3 regions of the Bradyrhizobium sp. BR 1433 genome follow, and region 1 is predicted to be linked to each of the others. Evidence: predicted binding sites of a transcription regulator. Region 1 holds the regulator's gene; each other region holds the start of a gene.
What was found. The regulator LexA, encoded in region 1, represses DNA repair genes until DNA is damaged. The targets are predictions, from matches to a motif close to TGTTCNNNNTGTGTTCNG.
Positions count from the first base shown of each region.

Region 1 (3,273 bases):
GCTGTCGCTGGCGGCCGCCATGAACTATCCGGAACTTGCGGTGCGCCGCCGCCCGAAGGTCGCCGTGCTGGCGACCGGCGACGAGCTGGTGATGCCGGGCTCGCAGCCCGGTCCCGGCCAGATCGTCTATTCCAACGGCTACGCGCTGCGGGCGCTGGCGCGCGCCGAAGGCGCCGAGACCATCGACCTCGGCGTTGCCGCCGACACGGTAGAGGCGACCACGGCCGGTATCCGCCGGGCACGCGAGGCCCGCGCCGATGTCCTCATCACGACAGGCGGCGCCTCGGTCGGCGACCACGATCTCGTCAAGCGGTCGCTGGAAGCCGAGGGCGTCGAGATGGCGTTCTGGCGGATCGCGATGCGGCCCGGCAAGCCGATGATGCATGGCCGGCTCGGCGCGATGCGGGTGATCGGCCTGCCCGGCAATCCGGTGTCGTCCTATGTCTGCGCCTTCCTGTTCCTGGTGCCGTTGATTCGGGCGCTGAGCGGCCGGAAAGTGATTCATCATCGCCGCGCGAGCGCCCTGCTCGGCCGCGACCTCGCCGCCAACGACCAGCGCGAGGACTATCTGCGTGCGCGCCTCGAAGCGCGCGAGGACGGCACGCTGATCGCAACGCCGGTGACACAGCAGGACTTGTCGCTGCTCGGGAATCTCGCTGCGGCACGGGCACTTCTCGTGCGTCCGCCGTTCGCGGCGGCGGCCGTCGAAGGCAGCGAATGCGAGATCTTGACGCTACCCGAATAGGGCTTTCCCACCGCGCCGATTGTGCGTCGCCCGAGCGCGTTCACCGGAAATTAAGTGGTTGCGGAACACATATCGAACATATAGTGTCCGTTCATGATTTGTTTCGAGTACTGGTGTCTACAATCGGGAAGCCGCGTGGAAGCAGGTGCAACGAGCACGAGCTTCTGAAGTCAGGCCCCGCCTGCAGGCCCCACCAGAAGAGTTCTCGGAATCGAACGACGCTATCAACCGGGGGAATACTCGAGATGCTCACGCGCAAACAGTACGAACTTCTGCGTTTCATCAATGAACGTCTGAAAGAGGCCGGCGTACCGCCCTCCTTCGACGAGATGAAGGATGCGCTCGACCTGCGCTCGAAGTCCGGTATCCACCGCCTGATCACTGCGCTGGAGGAGCGCGGCTTCATCCGCCGCCTGCCGAACCGCGCCCGCGCCATCGAGGTCATCAAGCTGCCCGAACTCTCGGCCGGCGGCGGCAACGGTCGCCGCGGCTTCACGCCCAGCGTCATCGAAGGCACCCTCGGCCGGCGCGCCAGCACGCCGCCGATTGCCGAGGACGACGGCAACCGTCCGGTCGCGGTCCCCGTGATGGGCAGGATCGCCGCCGGTACGCCGATCGAGGCGCTGCAGACCCGCAGCCACACCATCAGCGTGCCGCCCGACATGCTCGGCGCCGGCGAGCACTATGCGCTCGAGGTGCGCGGCGACTCAATGGTCGATGCCGGCATCCTCGACGGCGACATGGCACTGATCCAGCGCAACGACGTCGCCAATACCGGCGACATCGTGGTGGCGCTGATCGACGAGGAGGAAGCCACCCTGAAGCGCTTCCGCCGCCGCGGCGCATCGATCGCGCTCGAGCCGGCCAACACCGCCTATGAAGTGCGCATCCTGCCGCCGAACCGGGTCCGCATCCAGGGCAAGCTGATCGGCCTTTATCGCAAATACTGAACTGCAAATACTTGCGGCGGCCGGGAACGAGCAACACGTCGGATCGTTCCTTGAAAGATAGCGTACCGTACGGCCTGTCCGATGCGCTCCGATACCTCTCGCGCAGCGTCGCGTGTTTGTGATCGGGGCGGTCTCGAACCAGTCGTACAATCGCCCAGAAACGAGCAGACGCTCGTTCGCTATCGTCCACTCTGGTAGAGGCCCTAATGCCTCAAGGAGAGGCACGGGTCGCTACCTCGAAATGAGGAGCCATCCGATGTGTGACTATAGTCTGCACGCCGTGGCATCGCGCCCCGCCATTGTCGGAGAGACGCTGATCACGACGACGTTCCGCGGCACGTCGACCCGCGGCTTTGCTTCGGAGAACGATCCCACTGTCGCGGTCTGCATGCTGCCGGGCACCGAACTCGCTTTCGCCGAGAACGTTCGCTACGACAGCCGCTGGATCTGGACCAAGACGCTGAACTATCGCGTCGGCGTGTTCAACGAAGTCGAGCCCGACGTGCCCGATCGGCATCATGACGCGGTCGAATTCCCCGACGGCAGCCATGTGCTGGTGACCCAGCTGGTCGAGGGACAGCGCGTCAGCGTGCTGCAATTGCCGGCGCTGCATCCGCCGGTCGAGCAGAAGCCGAAGGTTGTGGAGCGGCGGCCCTCCGCATTCGCAACGCTGTTTTTGGGTTGAGCGCATCGTCGCCGCGGAATGAGCTGTTCGGCGGCGGATGACCTAAGCAATTTCGGGCGACCCCGGACTCCCGCTTCCGGGGCGCAGAAGGAGATTTGCGTCGGCCGGCGCCTTGGCGCATCATCGGGCACGGAGGACGTGCGCGGTGGTCGATAAGGTCACATGGCAAAAGGCTGGACGCGTCACGGAACCGGGCCGCTATATGTTCCGGTTCGGTTGGCTGACAGTAACGGCCGACGACCTGAAAGTCTGGGAGCAATTTCCCGAGGCTTCCTTCACTCTCGTCAAGAAGCCCGACGCCGGCCCCGACTCCGACGAATATCATCTCGGCCTGTTCGAGCTGCCGAGCGGCCCCTCGCCAGACCACGGCTAATCATCGCCCTGCAGATCGGTCTCGGCCGGCGTCGCATCCACCGCAGGCCGCGGCGCGGGGGCGCGTAGCGTCGTCTCGCTCTCGCCGTCGCCGGGAACCGCCGGCGACCACGGCCGGTCGATCCCGCCGGGCTTGACCGCATCGACGACGTAGCCGTCCCTGCTCCGTCGCAGCACCAGCGCGCCGTGGCGGCGCAGCCGCTCGGCATCGATCACCGATGTCGCGCAGCCCTGCGGCGCCGGCCGCGTCGTCACGATCAGGCCTGCGCGCTCGCAGTCGTCCGCCAGCGCCTCCGGCCGGGTCGTCAGCGCGACGAAGGCGCCGCCGGGTCCCTGGGTCACGCAGCCGCCGGCATCGCAGGAGACGCCCTCGCCGAGCGACACATCGGTGGCGGTGCGCGCATCGGCGTCCGCCGCCAGCCACTCCTTGACGAGGAACGCATCCTTGGCGCTGTGCATCAGATGCAGCCGTCCGTCGCCGCCACGCACCGCGACGTTGCGGCCGTCGCCGGAGATCAGCA
Region 1 covers NZ_JBPUGG010000001.1:837,032-840,304, forward strand. The annotation lists gene ACSKB9_RS04150 (molybdopterin molybdotransferase MoeA) at 1-745, shown strand, start outside; gene lexA (transcriptional repressor LexA) at 991-1,695, shown strand; gene ACSKB9_RS04160 (hypothetical protein) at 1,952-2,380, shown strand; gene ACSKB9_RS04165 (hypothetical protein) at 2,526-2,753, shown strand; gene ACSKB9_RS04170 (ComEC/Rec2 family competence protein) at 2,750-3,273, opposite strand, start outside.

Region 2 (3,273 bases), 330 kb from region 1:
AGTCCGAGTCCCGTTTTCTTGCTCATTTTCTTGTTGTCCCTTCAAAGATTTTGAAGAGAGCGTCACAGCAGTGTCGCGTGACGTGCCGGTGCTTCTACAGAGAAATGCCGGAACGTGTGTATCCGCGAAACCACAACGCACCGAAAACGGCCCCGGTGAGGTGCGCGTGCGCACGCAACGAAAAAGCCGGCGCACAAACAAAAAGGCCGGCGCGAGGCCGGCCTTTCGTCTGGATCAAATTGGCTTGGCGCGATCAGTAGCGCGCGACGACCGGGCCACCCCACTTGTAGTTCACGCGGACGGTGACGAGGTCGACGTCCTGGCTATCGCGGATGGTGCTGTTCAGCGTACCGTTGGGGGCGATCAGGTTGTAGGTCTTGTCCTGCATGAACAGGTGGTCGTATTCGATGCCCGCGGTCCAGTTCGGCGCAAAGCCGACTTCGATGCCGGCGCCGACGGTGCCGCCCCAGCGGGTGTCGCTGGCGCTGCCGACCAGCACGCCGGTTGGGGTGAAGTAGGTGTTGAAGCGGTTGTCGGTCACCGCCGCGCCGCCCTTGGCGTAGAGCAGCACGTTGTTGATGGCGTAACCGATCTGGCCGGTGAACAGGCCGAACGCGTCGATCTTGGACTGGTTGGTGAACAGGCCCGGGAAGATCGCGCTGCCGTTGCTGCCCTTCAGGTCAGCCCAGTCGCCCTGCGCTTCAAGGCCGAACACCCACGTGCCGGCCTGCCAGCGATAGCCGATCTGGCCACCGGCGACGCCGCCCGTTGCATCATGGCAACCGTCCGAGGCGAGGAAGATGCCGGCCGGGAGCTGGTCCCAGCAATTGTGGCTCGAGCCCCAGCCGCCGTTGGCGCCGATGTAAAAACCGGTCCAGTCATAGATCGGGGCAACCACCGGGATCGGGGCAACCACCGGCGGCGGCGCCTTGGTGTAGGGGCGCGCAGCGAGGTCGGCGGCCGCTGCAGGCGCAGCAAACGCAATCAGAGCAACCGTACCGAGCAAAAACTTCTTCATTATCAGTCCCCCAACTCCCTGATCGGCTTCCAAACGGTCCCGAAGCACGATCCCAGACGCGAGCGCCCGCGCCATGGTTGGAGCTATACGCTGATTCAACCGGATACGCAGTCTCCCAAATGCAACACTCGCGGGAGAAGTATCGATAAGGCAAGCTACTGATTTGTTTGCTGTTTTGCTAAATCTTGCAGCCGGGCGTCGGCCTGCGCCGAGATCGACTGCCGCTCCGGCGGCACTGGCCGCTTCTACGGATGGTTGTGGCGAACAAAACTGGAACAGTGCCGGATCCGGTGCTATATCTCGATATCCGTGGATAACCGGCGCGACGGCAAAGGCGGCGAGCCGGCACCGGCGTATAGGGTCATCCACGACGCCTGCGACGTAAGTGGCGAAGGTTGAGAGTGGCGGCCGAATGTCCGGACGCCCGGTTTTTGAGTGGAGATGATGCGATGGCAGGAAGCGTGAACAAGGTGATCCTGGTGGGCAACCTCGGCAAGGATCCGGAAATCCGGCGGACGCAGGACGGCCGTCCGATCGCAAACCTTTCCATCGCCACCTCTGAAACCTGGCGCGACAAGGGCACCGGCGAGCGCAAGGAAAAGACCGAGTGGCACCGCGTCGTGATCTTCAACGAAGGCCTCTGCAAGGTCGCCGAGCAGTATCTGAAGAAGGGCGCCAAGGTGTACATCGAGGGTCAGCTGCAGACCCGCAAATGGACCGACCAGAGCGGCGTCGAGAAGTATTCGACCGAAGTCGTGCTGCAGGGCTTCAACTCCAACCTCACCATGCTCGACGGACGCGGTGGTGGAGGCGGCAGCTTCTCCGATGATGGCGGCAGCGATTTCGGCTCGGCCGGACCGGTCAGCTCGGCGCCGCGCCGCGCCGTCGCCGCGGGTGGCGGCAGCCGCAACAGCGACATGGACGACGACATCCCGTTCTGAGCAGCGGTCGCGCTTCCATCGATTTCGTCAGGCGTCGTTCCGTGAAGATCATTTCCCGGAACGGTCGTTGCGAACTGGACCGGCAATTTCCTCGTGTGGAATATGAGGATAACCCGGTAACTCTCTGTCAGAATGTCGGTGGTTCGACGTATAGGGATGCGGGTTCCCTGGACTTTGACACAGCCAGATGTAAATGATATTTACATTGGCCTGCGGCGTTTAATGCCTGGCCGCCAGCTTCACCCGAGGGCCGCCACTATGAGCCTCGCGCCATTGCTCGAAGCTGCGCCTGCGATCCCGCTCCACGCCTTTGCCGCGATGGCCGCCTTCGTGCTCGGCTCCATCCAGCTCGCCGCCCCCAAGGGTACGCTGCCGCACCGGACCCTGGGCTGGATCTGGGTGATCCTGATGCTGGTGGTCGCCGGAAGCTCGTTTTGGATCCATCAGATCCAGCTGGTTGGTCCCTGGAGCCCGATCCACCTGCTGTCGATCTTCTCGCTCGCCATGCTGGCGCTCGGCGTCACGGCCGCACGGAGCCACAATGTCCGCCGCCACAGGTTCACGATGATCGGCATCTTCTTTGGCGCACTGCTCATCGCCGGGCTGTTCACCTTCATGCCCGGGCGGATCATGCACGCGGTGGTCTTCGGCCACTGACGGGAGAGACAAGTAGCGAATGGCGGGTGGCGAATAGGGGATTTTTCCATTGCTGTTCGCCATTCGCCACGCGCTTCCCGACCAAGCCGTGGGAACCTTGGCGCTCCCCCCGTAAGTGCATGAAAAAACGAACGGAAAAACGGCTTGCCGGAGCCGCGCAAGGGTGGTTATCAGGCCCCCGATGGGCTATATGATTCCCCAGTAGAACCGACCGGATTTCCCCTTTGTCCGATAACGACGACCACAAGCCCGGCGAGCCGCCGGGACCCTCAGATATTCGTCCCGTTTCCATTCTCGACGAGATGAAGAAGTCCTACCTCGATTACGCGATGAGCGTGATCGTGTCGCGTGCGCTGCCTGATGCGCGCGACGGGCTCAAGCCGGTGCACCGGCGCATCCTCTATTCGATGCATGAGCAGGGACATACGCCGGACAAGAAATACGTGAAATCCGCCCGCGTCGTCGGCGACGTGATCGGTAAATATCACCCGCATGGCGACCAGTCGATTTACGACGCGATGGTCCGCATGGCGCAGGATTTCTCGCTGCGCGTGCCGCTGATCGACGGCCAGGGTAATTTCGGTTCGGTCGACGGCGATCCACCGGCGGCCTATCGATATACCGAAGCGCGGCTGACCAAGGCGGCGCTGGCCGTGC
Region 2 covers NZ_JBPUGG010000001.1:506,932-510,204, forward strand. The annotation lists gene ACSKB9_RS02525 (outer membrane protein) at 254-1,018, opposite strand; gene ACSKB9_RS02530 (single-stranded DNA-binding protein) at 1,468-1,959, shown strand; gene ACSKB9_RS02535 (DUF2306 domain-containing protein) at 2,218-2,616, shown strand; gene gyrA (DNA gyrase subunit A) at 2,841-3,273, shown strand, end outside.
Region 2: a site for LexA is predicted at 1,279-1,296, ahead of ACSKB9_RS02530 (single-stranded DNA-binding protein). Genes of this name have one in related genera too.

Region 3 (3,273 bases), 3.6 Mb from region 1:
TCGATGCGGCCGGGCCGGCCGGCCAGCGCGCTCTCGAGCTCTTCGGGCCGGTTGGAGGTCAGCACGAACAGGATGTCGCAATCCTCCTTCAGGCCGTCCATCTCGTTGAGCAGCTTGTTGAGCAGCGATTCCTCGCACGGTCCGCCCATGTCCTCGCGGTCGCGTGCGATCAGGTCGACGTCCTCGATCACGACCATGGTGGGCTGCAGCAGCCGCGCGAGGTTCATATAGGCGCCGAGCAGCCCGACCTGCTCGGCGGTGATGATCAGCGTGGTGTGATCCGGCAGGTTGGTGGCGAGATAGCGAATGGTGTGGGTCTTGCCGGTGCCGGGCGGGCCGTAGAGCAGGATGCCCTTGCGGGTCGACTGGCCGAGCCCGCGCAGCCGATCGCGGGTCTCGACAAAGCCGAGCACGTTGCGATCGAGCAGCCGCAGCGTCCGGTCCGGCAGGATCACGTCATCGCGCGCGACCGTCGGCAGGCGATGCACGGTCACGCCGCGCGCGCGGCCGCGATAGTCGGCGGCATCCTCCAGCGACAGGATCTTGCCGCGATAGGATCGTGCCGCGTGCACGGCCGCTTCCAACTCGGCAAAGGTTCGCTGCACCAAGGCGTTTCCGGCGACGCCTGCGGGCACCGCGAGCTCGATCCGCAAGCCCGGCTCGGTCTGATAATCACGATGGTAGCTGAGCAGCACCGCGTAGCGCAGCTCTCCGGTTTGGCATAGCCACAAGCCATTGGTCAGGCATTTCACCGACTTCAGGCTCGCCAACGTCGACGTCGTGATACTGCGGCGGCGCGATCGGCGGCGCGTTGCGGCTGTTCTCCATCAGCGAGGCAATCGCGAGGGTCTCATAGCGGTGTTGCTCATGAATGCCGAAGAAATGGATCGGCACATCGAACAACCTGTCGATCGCGATCTGAACGTCCGCTCGCATGTGACCGGGAAATTGTCGCGACCGGGTCATGATCTGATTGCGCGGCGTCCCGGCAAAATGCCAATCGAGCGCCATGAAGGCATATCTGAACTCCTCGCTCGGTAGATTTTCCGAGCTTGCCCGCGCGGCGATCAGGCAGTTGCCGCACAGGCAGACTGTCCGGCGGATGAGAAACACGTCGGTGACGGGCTCCAGCGCGCCACAGAGATCGCACGGCCGGGCCGCGTCGGCGGCCGATGCGGTGATCAGCAATGGATGCCCGTTGTTGCGGATCAGCTGTTGGGCGGACTCCAGCAGTGCCTTGGCCACCGTCGCGGGATAGGGGCCGCATGCGAATCCGTTCTGGGCCTCGATTCGCGCGGTGACGGCAACAGCCTCTTTCCGGGACTTGCCGAATACCGTGCGCAGCAGGTTGCGCATGAATTCTATCGGTGTCTCGTCGTCATCATGGATGAAGAGCCTGACCGGACCGTTCTCGGCAAAAACGTCGTGCATGAAACCCCCGAAACGCAATTGGGAACAAAAGAACAAAGTAAGAACATCACGGCGGCTCCTGTGCGTCAAGCGAAAGATTCTGCAGTCTCACCCCTGACGTGTAGTGAGCCGGCCGGGAACGCGCACTGGAAGTGTAAACGCGGCTCAACGCCTGTGACGATTGTGTTGCGGCAAATGCCAAGAGATGGCCGTCACAGCGGCAAACTTCCGACACACCATCGGGGCGAAAAGGAGTATCCGACATGGCGCGAGCGCGAGAGCAGATTCCTCCCAAGGGTTTGCGGTCGCGCAGTTATTTTATGAGGCCCTCGTGTCGCACAAACTTCGCCTTGCGCTGCTTCTCGTCTTCACTTTGTTCGTCTCTCCCGCGCTCGCGCAGCCGGCCGCCAAGCCGGCGCTGCCGCAACCCGCTACCGGCGACGCGCTGACGCCCGAGCAGGCGAAACGTGCACTCGACACGCTGCAGGACGACAAGAAGCGCGGCGAGATCATCAACACGCTGCGCGCCATCGCCAATGCCTCGCCGCAAGCGGCGGCACAGCCGGCGCCTGCGCCGGAGCAGCATTCGCCGATCCCGCTCACCGCCGACAGCCTCGGCGCACAGCTGTTGCTGATGGTGTCCGAGCAGGTCGGCGAGATGTCGCGCGAGGTCGCCGACGTCGCGCGCACACTGACGCATTTCCCGGCGTTCTACTACTGGTTCGTGCGCACCGCCAACGATCCGGCCGCCTATGGCCTCTTGATCGATATCGCCTGGAAGCTGGCGCTGGTGTTCGGCTGCGCGCTGGCCGTCGAATGGGTGGTGTTCTACTTCATCAAGCGGCCCGTCGCGTTCCTGGAAGCGCGGCTGCCGCAGACCGCGCGCGTGCCGGTACAGACGCTCGCCAGCGTCGATCCGCCGTCGTCGGTCGCCGACGTCACGCCGGCGCCCGAGTTGCAGCGGCGCCGGCTCAGTCTGGCGCGGGCCTGGCAGTCGCTGGTCCGGCTGCCCTTCGTGCTCGGCCGACTGCTGCTCGAATTGCTGCCGGTCGTCGTGTTCGGCGGCATCGCCACCGCGCTGCTCGGCACCGAGATCGGCGATCAATCGACCACGCGGCTCGTGATCCTTGCCGTCGTCAACGCCTATGTGTTCTCGCGCGTCCTGATTTGCGCGGTGCGCGCGCTGGCAGGGCCGTTCGGCCTGTTCCGCGTCCGTGCCGAGACCGCGGCCTATATCGAGATCTGGGCCCGGCGCATCGTCGCCGTCGGCGTCTCGGGCATCGCCTTTGCCAATGTCGCGCTGCTGCTCGGGCTGCATCGCGCCGGCTATGCCGCGCTGATCCGGCTCGTGATGCTGGTCGTGCATCTGTTCGTCGTCGTCATCATCCTGCAGTGCCGCCGCCAGGTCGCCGACGCCATCCGCGCGCCGGCCGATCGCACCGGGCTTGCGGCGCGAACGCGCAACCGTCTCGCGGCGCTCTGGCATGTGCTGGCGATCGCGCTCGACCTCGCGCTGTGGGCAGTGTGGGCGCTCAACATCCGCAACGGCTATTCGCTGCTGCTGCAATATTTCGTCGGCACTGTCGCGGTGCTGCTGGTTACCCGCCTCGTCACCATGGTGGTGCTGAGCCTGATCGATCGCGGCTTCCGCATCAGCCCGGAGTTGATCCAGCGCTTCCCAGGAACTCGAGACCCGCGCCAACCGCTATCTGCCGCTGCTGCGCAAGGTGGTCACGGCGGTGATCGCCTTCATTGGCTTCGTCGCGCTGCTCGAGGTCTGGGGCGTCGATGCCATCGTCTGGTTCTATGGCGGCCAGATCGGAAGCCGCCTGATCTCGGCGCTGGTGACGATCGGCATTGCCG
Region 3 covers NZ_JBPUGG010000001.1:4,400,952-4,404,224, reverse strand. The annotation lists gene ACSKB9_RS21420 (AAA family ATPase) at 1-770, opposite strand, end outside; gene ACSKB9_RS21415 (ATP-dependent Clp protease adaptor ClpS) at 673-1,431, opposite strand; partial or broken gene ACSKB9_RS21410 (mechanosensitive ion channel family protein) at 1,742-3,273, shown strand, end outside.
Region 3: a site for LexA is predicted at 1,460-1,477, ahead of ACSKB9_RS21415 (ATP-dependent Clp protease adaptor ClpS). Genes of this name have one in related genera too.